2 regions of the Erwinia sp. V71 genome follow, and region 1 is predicted to be linked to the other one. Evidence: predicted binding sites of a transcription regulator. Region 1 holds the regulator's gene; the other holds the start of a gene.

The links. The regulator ArgR, encoded in region 1, controls arginine synthesis, uptake and breakdown. The targets are predictions, from matches to a motif close to ANTGAATAAAAATACANT.
Region 2: argF (ornithine carbamoyltransferase) is a predicted target of ArgR. The motif match lies at 5,881-5,898, and genes of this name have one in related genera.

Annotation. Positions count from the first base shown of each region.
Region 1 covers NZ_CBFFRK010000002.1:33,666-44,725, reverse strand. The annotation lists gene sspB (ClpXP protease specificity-enhancing factor) at 1-215, opposite strand, end outside; gene sspA (stringent starvation protein SspA) at 220-861, opposite strand; gene rpsI (30S ribosomal protein S9) at 1,185-1,577, opposite strand; gene rplM (50S ribosomal protein L13) at 1,593-2,021, opposite strand; gene zapE (cell division protein ZapE) at 2,266-3,396, opposite strand; gene zapG (Z-ring associated protein ZapG) at 3,573-3,974, shown strand; gene degQ (serine endoprotease DegQ) at 4,055-5,419, shown strand; gene degS (outer membrane-stress sensor serine endopeptidase DegS) at 5,501-6,547, shown strand; gene mdh (malate dehydrogenase) at 6,596-7,531, opposite strand; gene argR (transcriptional regulator ArgR) at 7,981-8,451, shown strand; gene yhcN (peroxide/acid stress response protein YhcN) at 8,886-9,149, shown strand; gene yhcN (peroxide/acid stress response protein YhcN) at 9,265-9,534, shown strand; gene ACSZO1_RS00670 (barstar family protein) at 9,633-9,902, opposite strand; gene ACSZO1_RS00665 (NAD-dependent succinate-semialdehyde dehydrogenase) at 9,926-11,060, opposite strand, start outside.
Region 2 covers NZ_CBFFRK010000062.1:13,714-24,773, forward strand. The annotation lists gene nrdD (anaerobic ribonucleoside-triphosphate reductase) at 1-77, opposite strand, end outside; gene ACSZO1_RS13680 (alpha,alpha-phosphotrehalase) at 379-2,046, opposite strand; gene ridA (2-iminobutanoate/2-iminopropanoate deaminase) at 2,570-2,956, opposite strand; gene pyrI (aspartate carbamoyltransferase regulatory subunit) at 3,090-3,554, opposite strand; gene pyrB (aspartate carbamoyltransferase) at 3,568-4,503, opposite strand; gene argF (ornithine carbamoyltransferase) at 4,847-5,857, opposite strand; gene rraB (ribonuclease E inhibitor RraB) at 6,022-6,438, shown strand; gene miaE (tRNA isopentenyl-2-thiomethyl-A-37 hydroxylase MiaE) at 6,731-7,513, shown strand; gene yjgA (ribosome biogenesis factor YjgA) at 7,534-8,076, opposite strand; gene pmbA (metalloprotease PmbA) at 8,191-9,531, shown strand; gene cybC (cytochrome b562) at 9,683-10,072, shown strand; gene ACSZO1_RS13730 (AraC family transcriptional regulator) at 10,117-10,950, opposite strand.

The DNA of each region.
Region 1 (11,060 bases):
AAGCGCACTTCGTCATTGCCCAGTTCGAGGTTACCTACCGCACGCGGCGCGATGTTCAGTACAATCTGGCCATCACGCGCATACTCCAGCGGCACCATCACCCCGGGCAAATTGATGTCTACGACTAAATGCGGCGTCAGCTGGTTATCCAGTAGCCACTCATAAAACGCGCGCAACAGATAAGGGCGACGTGCGGTTAGTTGAGACATTTCCATACTTTTAGCCCCGCGTTTGCAGGCGCATTTCACGTTCCGCTTCCGTCAGGGAAGCAAGGAAGGAGTCACGCTCAAAGACACGTGTCATATAGCCTTTCAGCTCTTTCGCGCCACTGCCGACCAGCTCAATGCCTAACTGTGGTAAACGCCACAGCAGCGGAGCCAGGTAGCAGTCAACCAGGCTAAATTCTTCGCTCATAAAGAACGGTGTACGAGAGAACAGTGGAGCAATCGCCAGCAGCTCTTCACGCAGCTGTTTACGTGCGTTTTCAGCTTCCTGCGCATTGCCGTTCTCAATCGTGCGCATCAGGCTGTACCAGTCCTGCTCCACACGGTGCATCATCAGACGGCTTTCACCACGCGCCACCGGATAGACCGGCATCAACGGCGGGTGCGGGAAACGCTCATCAAGGTATTCCATAATGATACGTGATTCATACAGCGTCAGCTCACGATCCACCAGCGTTGGCACGGTGCGATACGGGTTGAGGTCAATCAGATCCTGAGGCAGATTATCCATTTCAACCTGCTCGATCTCGACACTGACACCCTTCTCAGCCAGCACGATACGCACCTGATGGCTAAAAATGTCCGTCGGACCAGAAAACAGCGTCATTACCGAACGTTTGTTGGCAGCGACAGCCATGAAAACCTCCAAGTTTATCGGGAAAATTACTGCGAATAGCCAACCACGCGGCGACTAACCTGCTTGATATAACCGCTCGCTTCCCAGGGTCGCCCCGCCCCGGTATCCTGACCGGTACAGCAGAGACAACCACCCGGCTAAACGGGCGCAAAGTGACACATAGTTTACCAGATTTTAGGCAGCTTGTGGGGGCCGTGTTGTAGATTTGGCGGGAAAATGCGAGTACACGCGGAGATTTGAGCCGTTCATGGCACAAACAGAGATAAAAAAACCCGGCACGAAGGCCGGGTTTTTGCGATAACGCGTACTGTAAACAGTGCGAATTAACGTTTGGAGAACTGTGGACGACGACGTGCTTTACGCAGACCGACTTTCTTACGTTCAACCTGACGCGCGTCACGGGTGACGAAGCCAGCTTTACGCAGTTCGGAACGCAGAGATTCGTCGTACTCCATCAGAGCGCGGGTGATACCGTGACGGATCGCACCTGCCTGACCAGAGATACCACCACCTTTAACGGTGATGTACAGATCCAGTTTACCAATCATGTCTACCAGTTCCAGCGGCTGACGAACTACCATGCGGGCAGTTTCACGACCGAAGTACTGTTCCAGAGAACGCTGATTGATAACGATGTTGCCGCTACCTTGCTTGATGAAGACGCGAGCGGTAGAGCTTTTGCGGCGACCAGTGCCGTAGTTTTGAGTTTCAGCCATTGCCATTAATCCCGATTAAATGTCCAGAACTTGCGGTTGCTGTGCCGCATGGTTGTGCTCGTTGCCAGCGTAAACTTTCAGTTTACGGAACATAGCACGACCCAGCGGGCCCTTTGGCAGCATGCCTTTAACCGCGATCTCAATGACACGCTCAGGACGGCGAGCAATCATCTCTTCAAAGGTCGCTTGCTTGATACCACCGATGTGGCCGGTGTGGTGATAATAGATCTTATCGCTACGCTTGTTGCCGGTAACAGCAACTTTGTCAGCGTTCAGAACGATGATGTAATCACCAGTATCAACGTGCGGAGTGTATTCCGCTTTGTGCTTACCACGCAGACGACGAGCCAGTTCGGTCGCCAGACGACCTAAAGTTTTGCCTGTCGCGTCAACAACATACCAGTCGCGCTGTACGCTTTCCGGTTTAGCTGTAAAAGTTTTCATCTAAAAGCTTACCCAAATTAAGTTACACGTTGGTGAAATCCCAAACGCTTGAATAAACGGTTGAGGCTCACACGACCATCTTGACCAGCAAGCCACCCCTTCGAATGAGTTACTGGAACACGCAAGGTTTTTGGGAAAAAAAACCATTGCTGTAACGTGGGGTCGCAAGATTATAGAGAAGTCATCCCCGAAGCGCGACCCTTTTTTGCGCTGAAATCGACAATTACTGGCTGTTTTTTGCCGTTCAGGGCAGATGCGGCAGCCGCAGGTACTCTTCACTCTGCATTTCCTGCAGGCGTGACAGGCAGCGCTGGTACTCAAACTTCAGCCGCTCACCCTGGTAGATATCAAACAGCGTGGTTTCCGCTGCCACCACCAGCTTCACATGGCGCTCATAAAACTCATCGACCAGCGCCAGAAAACGCCGCGCCTGGTCCTCATTACGGTTGGTCATCACCGGCACATTAAACAGCAGCACACTGTGAAAACGGCGCGACAGTTCAATGTAGTCGTGCTGGCTGCGTGCATCACCACACAGAGACACAAAATCCATTGCCACCACCCCATTCGCCATACCGATGGTCGGCAACGGACGGTGATTCACCTCCAGCACCGGATGTTCGCCGTCACGCGCCACGCCTGCCAGTGCGCTGTACATGCGATCCATTTCGCGCGCGGTTGTCTCATTCAGTGGTTCCATCCACAAATGAGCCGACGTCAGGGTACGCAGACGGTAATCGATACCGGCGTCGACATTCATAATGTCGCAGTGGCGCTTAATCAGTTCGATGGCCGGCAGGAAACGCGCGCGCTGCAGACCGTTACGGTACAGCTCATCTGGCGGAATATTCGAGGTTGCCACCAGCGAGATACCGCGGGCAAACAGCGCTTCCATCAGCGTGCCAAGCAGCATGGCGTCGGTGATATCCGACACAAAAAATTCATCAAAGCACAGGATATCGGTCTGCGCCTTAAAACGGTCCGCGATAATCTCCAGCGGATCGGCCTGCCCCTGCAGCTGTGTCAGCTCTTCATGCACATGCAGCATAAAACGGTGGAAGTGCAGACGCTGTTTGCGTTCACCAGGAATCGCCCGAAAAAACATGTCCATCAGCCAGGTTTTGCCGCGCCCGACGCCGCCCCACATATACAGGCCGCGCACCGGCTCGACGCGCGCGCTTTTCTCCTTGCCCATCAGTCTGCCCAGTTTGCCCAGCAGCCCTTTTCCGCTGCTGGCGCTCGCCGCGGGTGCAGCGATCAAAGCCTGACAGATAGCGTCTAAACGGGTAATGGCTTCACGCTGGACATCGTCGGGTTGGTAATCACCATTAGTCAGTGCCAGCTGATAAAGCGCCAAAGGAGAAATTGTCTGCATTGTTCAATCACATTCCCTGAAAAAGTGGTCTGTCACATCATCGGTTGACGAAAAAAAGGCCGCTCTACACTAAGCTATGCTGCCGCAGGATTCCACTTCCATTAGATTAGCGGGTATAGTGGCTATTATTATGTTGAAAGGCCCTACGGACAACGAAGACAACATGGGAGTCATTTATGACCTGGGAATACGCGCTTATTGGGTTAGTGGTTGGTGTCGTTATCGGCGCGGTCGCAATGCGTTTTGGTAATAAGAAATTGCGTGAGCAACGCAGCATGCAGTACGAACTGGAAAAATCCAAAGCCGAACTGGCTGACTATCGTGAAGAGCTGACGAATCATTTCGCGCAGAGTGCCGAGCTGTTAGGCAATATGGCGCGCGATTACCGTCAGCTGTATCAGCATATGGCGAAAGGCTCGAACGATCTGCTGCCAAATCTGCCGGGTGAGAAAAACCCGTTTGCCTATCAGTTAACCGAAGCCGAAGCGGACAACGATCAGGCGCCGGTACAAATCCCGCGTGATTACTCTGAAGGGGCCTCCGGCCTGTTGCGTGGTGAGCGCGCCACGCGCGATTAACGCTTCATGATTCAGGGCGCTGCGGCGCCCTGCTGTGCAGTCCTGTTTGCCCCATTTATTGCAGCGAGAGCGTCGTAACGATGAAGAAAAAATCATTATTGTTGAGCGCAGTAGCCTTAAGTATCGGTCTGAATGTTGCCCTTGCCCCCAGTGCCAGCGCGGCACTGCCGGCGCAAATTCAGGGGCAGGCGCTGCCAAGTCTGGCGCCGATGCTGGAAAAAGTGCTGCCTGCGGTCGTCAGCGTCCATGTTGAAGGCACCCAGACCGCCAGCCAGGATATCCCTGAACCGCTGAAACGTTTCTTTGGTCAGCAGGGCGGCGAGGCAAAACCACAGCCGTTTGAAGGGCTCGGTTCCGGAGTCATCATTAATGCTGCCAAAGGCTATGTGCTGACCAATAACCATGTAGTGAATGGCGCCGATAAGATCAAAGTGCAGCTCAGCGATGGCAATGAATACGATGCCAAACTGATTGGCCAGGATGAGCAAACTGATATTGCGCTGATTCAGATTAACGGCGCGAAAAACCTGACAGAAGTCAAAATTGCCGACTCCGACCAGCTGAAAGTCGGCGATTTCGCTGTCGCCATCGGTAACCCGTTCGGTCTGGGACAAACCGCGACCTCAGGGATTATCTCCGCACTGGGCCGCAGCGGGCTGAATCTGGAAGGCCTGGAAAACTTTATTCAGACCGATGCCGCAATTAACCGCGGCAACTCCGGCGGCGCGCTGGTCAACCTGAACGGTGAGCTGATCGGCATTAACACCGCCATCCTCGCCTCCAGCGGCGGCAATATCGGTATTGGCTTCGCTATCCCGGCCAATATGGCGGTCAACCTGGCGCAGCAGCTGATTGAATTTGGCGAAGTGAAACGCGGCCAGCTCGGTATCAAAGGCACCGAAATGACGCCGGAAATGGCAAAAGCGTTTAATGTTGATGCGCAGCGCGGCGCATTTGTCAGCGAAGTGCTGCCGAAATCGGCGGCCGCCACGGCCGGCATTAAAGCGGGCGATATTATCGTGTCCGTTGATGACAAGAAGATCACCAGCTTTGCCGAACTGCGGGTGAAAATCGGCACCACCGCGCCAGGTAAAGAGGTGAAGATTGGCCTGCTGCGTGAAGGTAAGCCGCAGACAGTGACCGTTAAGCTTGAGCAGAGTGCACAAACCACCGCCAGCGCCGCCCAGCTTTCTCCGGCGTTGCAGGGCGCCACCCTGAGTGATGGCCAGCTGAAAGATGGCACCAAAGGGGTGAAAGTCGATAATGTTGATAAATCGACCCCGGCGGAACGTGCAGGACTGCATAAAGATGATGTCATTATTGGCATCAACCGCTCGCCGGTCACGAATCTGGCCGAACTGCGCAAAATCCTTGAAGCGAAGCCGCCGCTGGTGGCGCTGAGCGTGGTGCGTGCAGGCGAAAATATCTACCTGTTACTGCGCTAAATCACGATGCGGACACAACTCCGTGTGTGTCCGCATCAGTCGTGCTATTCTGCTGACGTTCTTTCCTGTTGATATAACACCATGTTTCCTAAACTTTTGCGTTCAGTGATTTTTGGCCTGATCGTGGCGGCAATTTTACTCGTCGCGATGCCTGCGCTGAGAATGGGCAGCAACATGCTCTCTGCGCCAGAAAACAGTGCCGACGAGACACCCGTGAGTTATAACCCCGGTGTGCGACGTGCTGTGCCTGCCGTGGTCAATGTCTATACCCGCGGCCTGGATAACAATATCACCGCGCTGGCCTCCGGCGTGATCATGAGCGCAAAAGGCTACATTCTGACCAACCGCCATGTGGTCAGTAATGCCAATCAGATTATTGTCGCCCTGCAGGACGGTCGCTTTTTTGAGGCACTGCTGGTCGGCTCCGACAGCCTGACCGACCTGGCGGTGCTGAAAATCACTGCCACTAACCTGCCGGTGATCCCGATGAACCCAAAACGGGTGGCGCATATTGGCGATATCGTGATGGCGATTGGTAACCCTTATAACCTCGGGCAGACCGTGACCCAGGGGATTATCAGCGCCACCGGACGCGTGGGTCTTAGCCCGTCCGGTCGCCAGAACTTCCTGCAAACTGACGCCTCCATTAACCACGGTAACTCCGGTGGTGCCCTGATCAACTCGCTGGGCGAGCTGATGGGCATCAACACGCTCTCCTTTGATAAGAGCAATGATGGCGAAACGCCGGAAGGCATTGGTTTTGCCATTCCCACCGCGCTGGCGACCAAAATCATGGATAAGCTGATTCGCGACGGGCGTGTGATCCGCGGCTATATCGGCATCAACGGCAGCGATGTGCGTCAGCGCCCCGACCAGAGTATGGGCATTGAACATATCCAGGGTATCCTGGTCAGTAAGGTAAATCCGGGCAGCCCGGCGGAACAGGCGGGAATTCAGGCGAACGACGTGATTACCAGTGTCGAGGGTAAGCCGGCGATATCGGCACAGGAGACGATGGATCAGGTGGCGGAAATCCGGCCAGGATCGGTGGTGCAGGTGCAGATATTACGCGGTGATCAGCGACTGACGCTGCCGGTGACTATTCAGGAATATCCGGAACAAAACTGAGAGCAAACCGATATAGCAGGGAGCCGCATAGCAGCTCCCTCGCCGTGATTACTTCACAAACTCTTCGCCCTGCTTAATATCACTCTTCAGCGTATCCAGCATGCCTGTCAGCGACTGCTGCTCAAACGCGCTCAGCGCACCAATCGGTTTACGCTCCTGAATACCGTTTTTCCCTAGCAGCAGCGGCTGGGCAAAGAAACGGGCGTGTTCGCCGTCACCTTCAACATAGGCGCACTCCAGCACATTGCTGTCGCCCTGCAGTGCACGCACCAGTGACAGACCAAAACGCGCTGCCGCCTGCCCCATCGACAGGGTTGCAGAACCGCCACCCGCTTTGGCTTCCACCACTTCAGTACCGGCATTCTGAATGCGTTTAGTCAGGTCAGCCGCTTCCTGTTCGCTAAAGCTGACGCCCGGGATCTGTGACAGCAGTGGCAGAATAGTGACACCAGAGTGACCACCCACCACCGGCACTTCAATCTCCTGCGGCTGCTTGCCTTTCAGCTGCGCCACAAAAGTGTTGGCGCGGTTAATATCCAGCGTGGTGACGCCAAATAGTTTGTTTTTGTCATAAACACCGGCTTTTTTCAGCACTTCCGCCGCAATCGCCACGGTGGTGTTCACCGGATTGGTAATCACACCAATCAGCGCTTTCGGGCAGGTCGCAGCAACCTGCTCGATCAGATTACGCACGATACCGGCATTAACGTTAAACAGGTCGGAACGATCCATACCCGGCTTACGCGCCACACCAGCAGAAATCAGCACCACATTTGCGCCCTTCAGCGCAGGCGTGGCGTCTTCGCCGCTAAAACCTTCAATTTTGACGGCAGTAGGAATGTGGCTCAGATCAACAGCCACGCCAGGGGTAACGGGAGCGATGTCGTACAGAGAAAGCTCTGAACCTGCAGGAAGCTGGGTTTTAAGCAGAAGTGCGAGCGCCTGGCCAATACCGCCAGCGGCTCCGAGAACTGCAACTTTCATCCTAAACTCCTTATTATTGTGTGAGCAAAACGTGCCGTGAATCCATTGGGCTGACGAGAATAACCAACCCATGAGGTAATGACGAGAAAGATGTCGCCTTTCTGTACACAGTTGCGCTGAAACCAGTCAAAACGCAGCATAATTGACCACAACACCTCCCGATCTGACGCCAAATAGCTCGATTTATAGCCAGATAGTTCTGCGGCTACCATAACCCGCGTATGCGATCAAAACAACATCAATCCGATAACATTTTGTTCACTTTGTGCGCTACATCTATGCGCATATCCGCGGTTGTCATTCGTGGCTAAATTTGCCAGAATGCGCGTCCGCAGTGAAATAGCCCCTGTTTAGCCCAAAGTTAATTTGCATAACAATTCATCTAAATGCATAATAATTTATCGCTGACTTATGGCGTCCTGTTGTTTCCTCTTTTATATCGGTAACCTATGCGTAACCCATCAAAACAAGAAGATCTGATTAAGGCATTCAAGGCCTTACTGAAAGAAGAAAAATTTAGCTCGCAAGGTGAAATTGTTCAGGCGCTGCAGGACGAAGGTTTCGACAATATCAACCAGTCCAAAGTCTCGCGCATGCTGACCAAGTTTGGTGCGGTACGTACCCGCAATGCCAAAATGGAGATGGTCTACTGCCTGCCTGCCGAGCTTGGCGTACCCACCACCACCAGCCCGCTGAAAAATCTGGTGCTGGACATCGACTACAACGATGCGCTGGTCGTGATCCATACCAGCCCGGGCGCAGCACAGCTGATTGCACGCCTGCTGGACTCACTGGGTAAAGCCGAAGGCATTCTCGGCACCATCGCCGGTGACGACACCATTTTTATTACTCCTGCACGCGCCTTTAGCGTAAAACAGCTGTATGACGCCATTCTGGTGCTATTCGAACAAGAGCTATAAATAGCGTAGCTGAAACTCTGGCGTAACTTGCTACTTACCTCGCATTATCATCATCTTTACTTAGAGCCGACCCGTTCGGCTCTATTTATTTGTCGGCTACCCAGCCATCCTTCCGGCCGAAACAACCACAATAAGATGACAATCTCATGTCATCTGTCGCTATTTTCCCGCCATACAGCGTGATCCACTGCAAAGTTACGCACGAATAGCTAAATTCACTTATGTGATTGTTTTTACATAAATTCAACATGTGACGGGCAAAATATAAGCATTTTTTATAACCCATGGTTATTAAAAAGTCATTTCCATGCAAAGAATCCCAAAAAAAGATTATTATCAGAGTATTAATTTCCTACGTGATTAGATCTATACTTGTTTTCGTGATGAACATCACAGTATGTAAAAAGATAAAAACAGACGACGAGGAAATGAATATGAACATTAAAACTAGTATCGCAACCATGAGCCTGCTTTCTGCACTGTCATTTGGCGCTTTTGCAGCGCAATCTATCAATGCTGAACAGGCACAAAATCTGCAATCAATGGGCACTGTCAGCGTCAGCGCGATTACCGCTTCACCTTCAGATATCCGTGAAGCACTGTCACAGAAAGCCGATCAGCAGGGCGCCAGCGCGTACCGTGTGATTGAGGTTTCTGACAACAACAGCTGGCACGCCACTGCAGAACTGTACAAGTAAGCAACGACATTACCACGGTATTAAAAACATTAAAGCTGAACGGCAACCCCAAGAATAAAAACGGCTTTTCAACCCTTTCGGTTGCCATGAACAATCTATTTCTGGAGTAAAAATAATGAAAACGTCTATCGCAATCGCTGCATTAGGTCTGGCTTCCGTACTGTCTTTCGGCGTCAGCGCCGCGAACCTGGTGACTCAGCAGCAGGCTGACAGCCAGAACCTGCAATCTGTCGGTGTGATTTCCGTCAGCGGCCTCGATGGTTCACCGATGACCATTCGTCAGGCACTGTCTGAGAAAGCCAACAAAGAAGGCGCCAGCTCTTACCGCATTATCGAAGCGCGTAACGACGGCAACTTCCACGCCACCGCAGAAATCTATAAATAATCATTCCTCGTTGATCGCATTTGATCTAACGAACCTTTTGGCCCCGTTCGCCGGGGCCCTTTTTGCCGAGGCATACCTTCTGATGGAGGTAAGCGTGTTTAACGCACATTGAAGCGGAGCTGGCCTTCCAGCTCCTCTTCAGCCTCATCAAAAAGCAAGATCAACGCTCCATAGCGCCGCTTCTGTCCCGATCCTAAATGAATAAACTCGATTTCCAGCGGTAACGGCAGCACAGAAAGCGTCACCGCATCCCAGAGTGAATCCAGATCGCTAATCAGTCTGTCGGCCAGCGCAAAGCGCTCGGTAAACTGCCGATAGAAATGAGCCTGATCGACAATCTCATTGAAATCAAAGCTCTCTTTTCTCATGCCCGGCTGCTCCCTACGGATGATTACAGCCCACCAAGGTGCAGGGTTTTCACTTCCAGAAACTCCTCCAGTCCCAGCACCGAACCTTCCCTACCCAGTCCTGACTCTTTTACCCCACCAAAGGGTGCCAGCTCGGTCGACACCGCACACTCGTTGACGCCCACCATTCCGCTTTCCAGTGCAGCCGATACGCGGAACACACGCTGCAGATTCTGTGTATAAAAATAGGCAGCGAGACCAAATTCCGTCTCATTCGCGCGGCGGATCACCTCCTCTTCATCGTCAAAACGGAAACAGGCCGCGACCGGCCCGAAAGTTTCCTCCTGCGCCAGCGTCATATTGTCACTGGCATCAGCAATCACCGTCGGCTGCCAGAAGTTACCGCCCAGGGCATGAGGAGCCCCACCGGCGACAACACGTCCGCCTTTCGTCACCGCGTCGTCGACATGTTCCGCCACTTTTTTCACTGCGGCCTGATCAATCAGCGGCCCCACCTGCACACCATCATCGGCACCATTACCCACTTTTAGCTGCTTCACCGCCTCCGCCAGCTGGTGAACAAAGCGATCATAGATGCTGCTCTGGATAAAGAAGCGGTTGGCGCTGACGCACACCTGGCCTGCGTTACGGAATTTATTGGCAATAGCACCATTGACTGCGGCATCAATGTCGGCATCGTCGAAAACGATATAGGGCGCGTTGCCGCCCAGCTCCAGCGACACTTTCTTGACGCTGTCGGCAGCGTTGCGCATCAGCAGTTTGCCCACCTGAGTGGAGCCGGTGAAGGAGATTTTACGTACCTGTTTGCTGGCCATAATGGCGTCACTGATCGCCTGAGTATCCCCCGCCACGGCGTTAAGGACGCCATCCGGCACACCCGCTTTTTGCGCCAGCGCCAGCAACGCAAAAGCGGAAAGTGGCGTGTTGTTCGCCGGTTTGATAATGCCGGTGCAGCCCGCCGCCAGCGCCGGGCCGAGCTTGCGTGTCAGCATCGCCATCGGGAAGTTCCACGGCGTGATCGCCGCCACCACGCCAATCGGTTCGCGGGTCGCCAGAATACGTGCTCCGGGTTTTGCCGGTGGGATAATCTCGCCGTTGGCGCGCTTCGCCTGCTCGGCAAACCACTGAATAAAGCTGGCGGCATACTCCACTTCACCT
Region 2 (11,060 bases), on a different contig from region 1:
CCGCAAATCGCCGCGCAGATACGTTGTTCATCAAAGGCTACCTGACAGCCATCTCGTTTGATTACTACTGTTGCCACCGCTGCTCTCCTTATGTACCCGTCATACTTCAGGCAGCAGGTGCGTTGGCTTTCCTCACTCACCCTGGTCACTTACTGGTGTAAGCTCCCGGGGATTCGCTGCGTCGCCGCCTTCCTGCAACCTGAATTATTTAGGGTATAGGTGAAAACTATATATTGATAAGGAGTAGCATACTAAACCCAATATATGGTGTTTTGATCGAAATTAACTGCACTTTTATTGATGCAGAGCAAAGATTCCACCGCATGCAGAAAAGTTGCTCAGAATGGTTTTGGGCGGAATAATTCCGCCCGGTGAAGGTTACACGCCAGGCTTCTGATACCACCAGATCGCTTCATACGGTCGCAGCATCATTTCGCCGGGCGCCGGGCGTGAGGACGGATAGTTACTGAGCAAAATGTTCCAGTCGCCGTCAAATACGTCAGGGTGCCACGACTGGGCGTCGCGGCTCAGATTGACCGCCACAATCAGCGTTTCGCCTTCGTACTGGCGACGGTAGCACCACAGATAAGGGTGCTCCGGCAGCAGATCGAGATAATCACCCCAGGTGAGGATGGCGTGGGTTTTGCGCAGCTGGATCAGCTTCTGGTAGGTGTAGAACACCGAGTCATCATCAGCAATGGCGGCTTCGGCGTTGATGGTGGCGACGCTGTCGCTGATGCCAATCCACGGTGTGCCGCTGGTAAAGCCGCCGTTTTCGCTGGCGTCCCACTGCATCGGCGTGCGGCCGTTGTCGCGCGATTTGCTGGCGAGGATTTCCAGCAGATTATCGCTGTCGCGGCCCTGAGCGCGCAGTTCGGCGTACATGTTGTGACTTTCGATATCGCGGTAATCGATGATGCGGGTGAAGTGCGGATTGATCATCCCCAGCTCTTCGCCCTGGAAGATGTAGGGGGTGCCCTGCATACCGTGCAGCGCCATCGCCAGCAGTTTTGCCGACTGGACGCGGTACTCGCCTTCGTCACCCCAGCGTGAGACCACGCGTGGCTGGTCGTGGTTACACCAGAACAGGGCGTTCCACGCCCGGTTGTGCATCCCCTGCTGCCAGTGGGTAAAGATCGCTTTCAGCGCCACCAGATCCAGCTGTGTCAGCGTCCATTTCTGGCCCTGAAAAAAGTCCACTTCCACATGATCGAAGCTGAATACCATCGACAGCTCGTCGCCCTCCAGCGAACCATACTGCTGGCAATGTTCCAGCGTGGCGGAAGACATCTCTCCCACCGTCATCAGTTCACGCGGCCGGAACACATCGCGACTCATTTCACGCATATATTCATGAATGCGCGGGCCGTCAGTATATAACCGCAGGCCGTCGCCTGCGGGATCGTCGGGGAAGTCCTGGTGTTTCGACACCAGATTCACCACGTCGAGACGCAAACCATCAATACCGCGATCCGCCCAGAAATTGACGATCTGCTTCAGCTCAGCACGCAGGCTCTCGTTTTCCCAGTTGAGATCCGCCTGTTCCGGTGCCCACAGGTGCATATAGTACTGAGCACTTTCCGCGTGCCAGCGCCAGGCGTGGCCACCGAATTTGGATCGCCAGTTGTTGGGCGGGCCACCGCCTTCAGCAGCATCGCGCCAGATATAGTAGGAGCGGTAGGGGCTTTCGCGATCCAGCGCTTCGTGAAACCAGTGGTGTTGGGTTGAGGAGTGGTTAAACACCTGGTCGAGGATCACACGCAGGCCGCGTTTATGCGCCTGTTCGACCAGATTGTCGAAGTCGGTCATGGTGCCGTAGGCGGGATCGATGGCGATGTAGTTCGCGACATCGTAGCCGTTATCGACCTGCGGTGAGATATAAAACGGCGTCAGCCAGATGGCATCCACGCCGAGCAGTTTCAGGTAATCGAGCCGCTGAATAACGCCTGCCAGATCGCCTGTTCCGCTACCCGTCGTATCCTGAAAGCTCTTGGGATAGATTTGGTAGATAACGCCGTTCTGCCACCATGGTGGAATTTTATTCATTGCTCAATCCTGCTTTTCAGGGCGAAAAGATCCACCCATTTGTGTAGACGGTTTAATCGTTTTTATTTGCGTCTTTTAAGATTAGACAGTTACTGGCGGTTCGAAACTGTGGTCGCGCAGGATCAGTCTGAAAATCGCTGGTGCGGAGCAGAGGAAACGGCGGAAGTGACTGTGACACAAGGGGATAGCGCGTTCAGGTAGGGGAAAAAAGTTAAGTAAATCCGTGCATAAGGATGTTGCAAAAATTTGCAGCGGGGGGTTTTGGCATCGTCTGGCAGATCGAGATACCCGGGGCGACCACCCCGCGGTCTTCCGCGGACAAGCCGCTCCAGAGCCATCGGGGTGTTTCCCCTAAAATCGCGCCTTCGCGCTGATGCAGGCGACAGACGCGCCTTCCTTCGTGAGCGGGGGAAAGCTGGGATGGGGGAACTGACGGCCCGGCGTCATTTGTTCACCCTCCCCCGCTGGCGGGGGAGGGGACACGGAATTCTGCAGAAGCGACAGCGATCCCGTTATTCTGGTCTTAACGGCGAACCGCGATAGCTTCAATCTCAATCTTCACGTCTTTTGGCAGACGCGCGACTTCCACACAGGAGCGGGCAGCGAAGCTGGCGTTATGCTCGGTGAAGAACGCTTCATAGGTCGCATTGACCGTGGCGAAATCATTGAGATCTTTCACAAACACCGTCGTTTTCACGATGTCGCCCACTTTCAGACCAGCCGCTTCGACGATAGCTTTCACGTTTTCCAGTGACTGACGCGCTTGCGCGGAAACATCGTCAGCGATCGCGCCGGTTTTTGGATCGACCGGAATCTGGCCTGAAGTCATGATCATACTGCCGAGATCCACACCCTGAACATAAGGTCCGATAGCGGCGGGGGCTTTTTCCGTACTGATTTCGCGCGACATAACTTCTCCTGATGGTAGGGGCGGGCAGCGCCGCCCATGCTAAATATCTCAGTTAAGCACCAGCCTGCGTCATCGCTCATGCGTGTGAGCAGGGGGCTAACAACGTCCTCCATTATAGGGAGGACGATGGCGATTACCAGTTTGCCAGGACCACCTGATGGGCAAACTCTTTCTCGCAATATTTGCATTTCAGCTGCACATCGCCCTGGCGCTCTTTGACCGCGAAGCTGGAGTAAACCGGCTCGCTGCGGCTGATGCAGTTGCCGTTCGGGCAGGTCAGCACGCGCTCAATACGATCCGGCAGCGTCGGCGAGATCTTACCGACCACTTCATATTCGTCGATGCGGTTCACCGTGGCGTGAGGGGCATAGACCGCCAGCTGGTTGATCTGATCGTCGGTCAGAAAGGTGTTTTCAATCTTGATCAGATCTTTGCGGCCCAGTTCACCAGAGGGCAGGTTCAGGCCAATGGTGATGCGCTGATCGGTCTCCGTCAGGCGAAACAGGGTCAGTAATTTAAAGCCAACCTGTGCCGGGATATGGTCGATCACCGTGCCGCGTTTAATCGCTTCAACCTGCAGTTTGTTATCGTGCGTCATACTATTATCCCCCTTACAGAGCCAGTTCGCGATTCAGTACCAGCGCCAGCAGCGCCTGACGGGCGTAGATGCCGTTGCCTGCCTGCTGGAAGTACCAGGCGTGCGGCGTGCTGTCGACATCGGTGGTGATCTCATCGATGCGTGGCAGCGGATGAAGGACTTTCATGTTGTCGCGTGCACCTTCCAGGTCGCTGGCGCGCAGGACAAATTGCGCCTTCACATTGGCGTATTCGGACGGATCGAGACGCTCTTTCTGCACGCGTGTCATGTACAGGATGTCCACCTGCGGGATCACTTCCTCGATGCTGTCATGGCGGCTCCAGACAATGCCCTGTTCGTCCAGCATATCGGTGATGTAGGACGGCATGGCCAGCGCATCAGGGGCGATAAAGAAGAAGCGGTTGCCGTCGAACTTCGCCAGTGCCTGCGCCAGTGAGTGCACAGTACGGCCATATTTCAGGTCACCGACCATCGCCACATTCAGTTTGCTCAGGCGGCTCTGGGTTTCCTGAATGGTAAACAGATCGAGCAGTGTCTGGGTTGGGTGCTGGTTCGCGCCGTCACCAGCGTTCAGTACCGGCACTCCGCCGGAGAATTCGGTCGCCAGTCGCGCTGCGCCTTCCTGCGGATGGCGCATGACAATGGCGTCAACGTAGGTGCCAATCACTGAAATGGTATCGGCGAGGGTTTCGCCTTTTTTGCCCAGCGAGGTGTTGCTGCCATCGGCAAAGCCCACCACCGACGCGCCCAGACGGTGCATTGCCGTTTCAAACGACAGGCGGGTACGGGTCGACGCCTCAAAGAAGCAGCTGGCGATTACCTTGTGCTTCAGTAACTCCGGCTGCGGGTTGGCTTTCAGGCTGGCGGCAGTTTGCAGCACCAGCTCCAGCTCTTCACGGCTTAAGTCGTTTATTGAAATGATATGCTTGTGATACAGCGGATTGGCCATGTTCCACTCTCCTCAGGACGTGCCGGATGACGGACAAAAAAAAGCCCCTGCAATGAGGGGCTTTTTTTCAGATCGGTTAGGCAACGGGAGGAAACGGGTGCCCCGCCTGCGTGCAGACGTGGTTGAGCAATGATGTTTACGGTGCTCAGTGGCATACTTCCTCCCGGCAAATTGTCGGGCATTATACTCAATCAGGCTGTTGCCGCAAACGATTTCCCCGTCATGCTTCGCACTGCCGCTGCGCTCACTCACCCCGGTCGCATCGTTATCTGTGCGCCCGGGGATTCGCAGACTTGCCGCCTTGCCGCAGCCCGAATGATTTAGGGGAGACGGTGCAACGTTCTTAGAGCGGTTTCGCCAGCGTGGCGACCATCACTGCCTTGATGGTGTGCAGACGGTTTTCTGCCTGATCAAACACCACGCTGTGCGCGGATTCAAACACTTCATCCGTCACTTCCATACCGCCTTTCAGATCGTACTGTTGCGCCATTTGCTGACCCAGCGTGGTCTGATCGTCATGGAACGCAGGCAGGCAGTGCAGGAATTTCACCTGCGGATTGCCGGTCAGCTGCAGCATCGCGCTGTTCACCTGGTATTTACGCAGCAACGCGATACGCTCCTGCCATACTTCCTTTGGCTCGCCCATCGAGACCCATACATCGGTGTAGATAAAGTCTGCGCCTTTGACGCCTTCTGCGATATCTTCAGTGAGGGTGATTTTGCCACCGGTTTTTTCTGCTGCCTGACGACACTGTTCGACCAGCGCCTCTTCCGGCCAGCAGCTTTTTGGCGCGACCAGGCGCAGATCCAGCCCCACCAGCGCGGCCGCTTCCAGCATGGTATTACCCATGTTGTTACGCGCATCACCGGCATACACCAGCGTCATCTCTTTCAGCGATTTCTCTGGCAGGTGCTCCTGCATGGTCAGCAGATCTGCCAGCAGCTGCGTCGGGTGGAATTCATTGGTCAGGCCGTTCCACACCGGTACGCCCGCATACTGTGCCAGCGTTTCGACGATTTCCTGGCCGTGACCGCGATACTGAATACCGTGATACATGCGGCCCAGCACGCGCGCTGTATCTTTAATCGACTCTTTATGGCCGATCTGGCTGCCGCTTGGACCAAGATAAGTGACGTTCGCGCCCTGATCGAATGCGGCAACTTCGAAAGAGCATCGGGTGCGGGTCGAGTCTTTTTCGAAGATGAGCGCAATATTTTTGCCTGTCAGATGCTGAACTTCTTCACCGTTTTTTTTCGCGGTTTTTAGTGAGGCGGCCAGCGCCAGCAGAGCGTTAATCTCTGCCGGAGTAAAATCAAGCAGCCTGAGGAAATGACGTTGATGGAACTGACTCATACAGCACTCCGTGTCTCGCTTTGAATGAATTAAAATTCAATCTAATCGAATGAATATGCATTTTCAACCCCGGAGAAAAGAAACTTTGTGTTTTGTGTAGTGGCGCGAACGGCGCTGTGGGAAAATAATCAAATTAATAGCCGACGACCCTGAGGAGCAGAACCATGGCTTACGAACAATTGCTGGAAGAGCAGCGCGAAGAAACGCGTCTGATCATCGAAGAACTGCTGGAGGATGGCAGTGATCCCGATGCGCTGTATGCCATAGAGCACCACCTCTCCTGCAACAATTTCGATTCGCTGGAGAAAGTGGCGGTGGAAGCCTTTAAACTCGGCTATGAAGTCAGCGAGCCGGAAGAGCTGGAACTGGAAGACGGCACTACCGTGATGTGCTGCGATATTATTAGTGAAGGCGCGCTGAATGCCGAACTGATTGATGCCCAGGTTGAGCAGCTGGTGGTACTGGCGGGTAAATTCAACGTCGACTATGACGGCTGGGGCACCTACTTTGAAGATCCTGATGCGCAGGATGAAGACGAGGATGGTGATGTTGATGAAGACGACACTGGTGTGCGTCACTGATTGATGCTGGCTGCACGCTGTAAGTTCGACGCCTGAGCATCACTTTACGTTCTGTGCCTGGGCCTCGTTTCTGGTCCTGTGATTGCGCCGGGAACACGGTCAGCTCCGGAAAGTCGCTTTTCGTCGTCCCTGACCGCTCGGCCCGCGCCGTCCATGGCGCGGGACGCTTTCCTCCGCTGACCGTGTTCCCGGCGTTTTAAACCTGTGAGTTGCTGCAAACGTGCCATCGGCAATCCTGCGTTAAATTGGTTAGCGACCGAACTTAAATACTTTCTCTGACACACTGATAAAAATGAATTACGACGAACTTCTTGCCCCGATCCACGGCTTTCTCCAGTGCCGTACCCCACAAGCGTGGATTGATGAGGCGCGCAAAGCGGAAAATCTCGCCCTGTTGCTGACTGACCACCTGGTCTGCGAACTGAAAGCCGCGCAAACCGCCATCTGGCTGATCCGCAAGTATGTGGCCGATAAAGAGAGTGGCGATGCGTTGCTGGCATGGCTGAAACCGTATGAAAACTTTGTTCACAGCGAAAACTACGATCTGCAGTTTCTGGCTGACCACAAGAGTTTGTCGAAAAGCGTGATTACGCGCGGTGACCTGCCGTATGCCGATGATCTGGTGGAAAAAATGGTGCTGCTGATTAAGGAAGAGCTGCACCATTTCTATCAGGTGCTGGAAATTATGCAGGCGCGCAACATTCCCTATCGCAAAATCACCGCCAGCCGCTATGCCAAAGGGCTGATGCGCGAAGTGATCACTCACGAGCCGGAAACGCTGGTGGATAAGCTGATTTGCGGCGCGTATATCGAAGCGCGCTCCTGCGAACGTTTTGCCAGTCTGGCGCCGTATCTTGATGAGGAGCTGGAACGCTTCTATCTGTCGCTGCTGCGCTCAGAGGCGCGCCACTACCAGGATTATCTGGAATTAGCGGCACAAATCGCGGCAAAAGATATCAGCGAGCGCGTCAGAAAAATCGGTGAAACCGAAGCGCAGCTGATTTTACAGCCGGATGAAGAATTACGTTTTCACAGCGGTGTGCCGTGCGGTGCGGCGTTGCAGGGGCGACACTAAGGTCGCCCGCGCGACGGGATTCACCCTTCCGCCAGTTCGCGCAGATACTGGAAAATCTGACGATAGGCTTTCGGTGGTTTGTTAGCCGCTTTCTCTTTCTGCGCATTACGGATCATTGTGCGCAGTTGCTGACGGTCAGCGTCAGGATAGAGATTCAGCACTTCCGGCACCGCATCATCGCCTTTTTCCACCAGACGGTCGCGCAGCGCTTCCAGTTTATGGAACAGCGACACCTGCTGGTTGTGACGGTTTTTCAGCTTATCCAGCGCCTGGCGGATCGGTTCAACGTCACGCGCGCGCAGCATTTTACCAATCAGCTGCAGCTGACGGCGGCGAGCTTCTTTCTTGATCTTCTGCGCCAGTTCAACCGCGTCGCGCAGTTCTTCATCCAGCGGGATCTTATCCAGCGAGTTTTTGCCGAGATCGATAATCTCCGCGCCGAGGCGTTTTAACTCTTCGGCATCGCGCTTAATTTCACTTTTACTGACCCAGATAATCTCTTCGTCTTCTTCGTCCTGATTATCGGGTACATCATCGAGCCAGTCTTCGGGCTGCTTGGTCATGGGTAGGCTCCTAAAAAAGAAGCTAATGCTATCAGGTTACGTGGCTACTGCGAAATTGTTCTCTGAGTCTGTTAGACTCAAACTATTCCCATTCATTAATTATATGGCAGGCCGATGAAAGTAATCTCCCAGGTTGCAGAACAACGTAAAGTGCTGGAACAGGCGGTCGCACAGGCGCTTGAACTGGCAAAAGCCAGCACTGACGGGGCAGAAGTCGCCGTCAGCAAGACCACCGGCATCAGCGTCAGTACCCGTTACGGTGAAGTGGAAAATGTCGAATTCAACAGTGATGGCGCGCTGGGTATCACCGTTTATCACCAGAATCGTAAAGGCAGCGCTTCGTCGACCGACCTGAGCCCGGATGCGATTAAACGCACGGTGCAGGCGGCGGTGGATATTGCCCGTTATACCTCGCCTGATCCGTTCGCGGGTATGGCGGATCGCGATCTGCTGGCGTTTGAAGCGCCGGATCTCGATCTGTTCCACCCGTCTGATCTGGATGCTGATCAGGCGATCGAACTGGCGGCGCGTGCCGAGCAGGCATCCCTGAAAGCGGATAAACGTATCACCAATACCGAAGGCGGCAGCTTTAACAGCCATGTCGGTATCAAAGTGTTTGGTAACAGCCACGGCATGCTGCAGAGCTACTGCTCCAGCCGCCACTCGCTCTCCAGCTGCGTGATTGCGGAGCAGGATGGCGATATGGAACGCGATTACGCCTACACCATTGGCCGCGCGATTGGCGACCTGCAGTCACCGGAGTGGGTGGGTGAAGAGTGTGCACGTCGCGTTGTGTCACGCCTTGCTCCACGTAAGCTGGCGACCATGCAGGCACCGGTGATTTTTGCCGCTGAAGTGGCGACCGGGCTGTTTGGTCATCTGGTCGGCGCGATCAGCGGCAGCAGTGTGTATCGCAAATCCACCTTCCTGCTCGACTCGCTGGGCAAACAAATTCTGCCAGAGTGGCTGACGATTCAGGAACAACCGCATCTGCTGAAAGGTCTGGCGTCGACACTATTCGACAGCGAAGGTGTACGCACCCAACAGCGCGATATCATCAAAGATGGCGTGCTGCAGACCTGGCTGCTGACCAGCTATGCAGCGCGTAAACTTGGCCTGCAGAGCACTGGCCATGCTGGTGGTATCCACAACTGGCGTATTGCCGGGCAGGGCGCCAGCTTTAACGACCTGCTGAAGCAGATGGGCACCGGTCTGGTGGTCACTGAGCTGATGGGGCAGGGCGTCAGCGGCATTACCGGTAATTACTCCCGTGGTGCGGCGGGTTACTGGGTGGAGAATGGCGAAATCCAGTATCCGGTGAGTGAAATCACCATCGCTGGCAATCTGAAAGATATGTGGCGCAATATGGTCACAGTCGGCAGCGATATCGAAACGCGCAGCAACATTCAGTGCGGCTCCGTTTTGTTACCAGAAATGAAAATTGCGGGTCAGTAAATAACATCTTCATTTTTTTCGCATATGATTAAACGGCGGTCCTGAAGAGGCCGCCTTTTTTACATTCACAAATAACATTCCCCTAAATCATTCGGGCGGCAGCCAACGCCGCTGGCGTTCGAAATATAACGGGGAAAAAAGGAATGTCGTGATGCGAAAGCCTTTTATTGCAATGTTGACTGTGTCGTTGTTGTGCTCCAGCGCGTCGGTGCTGGCGAAAGAGGGACTGGAACAGGATATGGATATCCTGAAAGACACTTATCGTGTGGTGCAAAAAACCGATGATCTGACGGAGTTTAAAAAGGCGCTGGGCGATATGCGCGCTGCTGCGGAAGATGCAAAAACCCGTACGCCGGATTCGCTAAAAGGCAAAGCGCCGGACAGCCCGGAAATGAAGGATTACCGTGCGGAAATGGATACGCTGATCGCGCAGATTGATACCAGTAAGAAACTGGCTGATGCCGGTGATCTCGCCGGGGCGCAGACTGAAGCGAAAAAATTTGCCGCGACGCGTGACGCCGGACATAAGAAGTTCCGTTAATCACCCGGGGCCATTATCTGGCCCCGTCTTTTATCCCGGGAAGGTTATGCCGATGCCGCCGCAAACGCGCCCGGTGTGATGCCAAAGTGGGTGCGGAAATATTTGGTAAAATGGCTCTGATCGAAGAAACCTACCTCGCTGGCGACCTGAGCGGCACTGATACCTTGCGCTAATAACCCTTTTGCTCTGACCAGACGGATTTGCGTCAGATACTGATGCACGGAAAGACCCGTCATGCTCTGAAAGGTACGCATAAAATAGAACTCGCTCAGCCCGGCAACGGCGGCGATCTCTTTGACGGTGACGGGCTGGTGATAAGCACACTGGAGATAATCGATAGCCTTACGGATATCGGCACGCAGCAGCGCATGCATTGAACCTGTTACCGTGCGTTCGCCGTAACGACCAATCAGCGAGCTGAGCGCCTGATACATCACACACTCTTTTTCCAGCGGGTCCTGGCTCTGGTTAATCACCGCAGAAGCTTGCAGCAGTCGTCGCGCCAGTAACGGATCGTGGCGCATCCCTTCCTTGCCAAAATTGACGTCGCCTTTGCCGTGCAGCAGGGCTTCTGCAACCTCATTGATCAGCGTCTGCGACGGATAGAAAGCACAGTAATCCCAGCCTTCGTCACGCTGTACCGCTTCACCGGTATGCACTTCGCCCGGCATAATGATCATCACGGTGCCTGGCGCAGCAATGCCTTTCTGGCGACAGACACGGGTACGCTGAGCGCCACGGGCGAAGGCGGCGATGACGAATTCGTTATGAAAATGAGGTGGATAGCTGTGTTCGTAGCAGGAGGCGCGCAGAATTTCCATGCCGCCATGCAAGCTATTGTCGCGCCATAAGCGGATATCGTCCCGTTTCTCTTTCATCACTGATGCGCCCGGTATGCGCTCTCCCTCGCATTTTTTCGCTAATAAGCAGGATTTTACTATAGCAACCTGCCGGGTGACTTAAAATGGTCTCTTCAGATGTGGAGTTT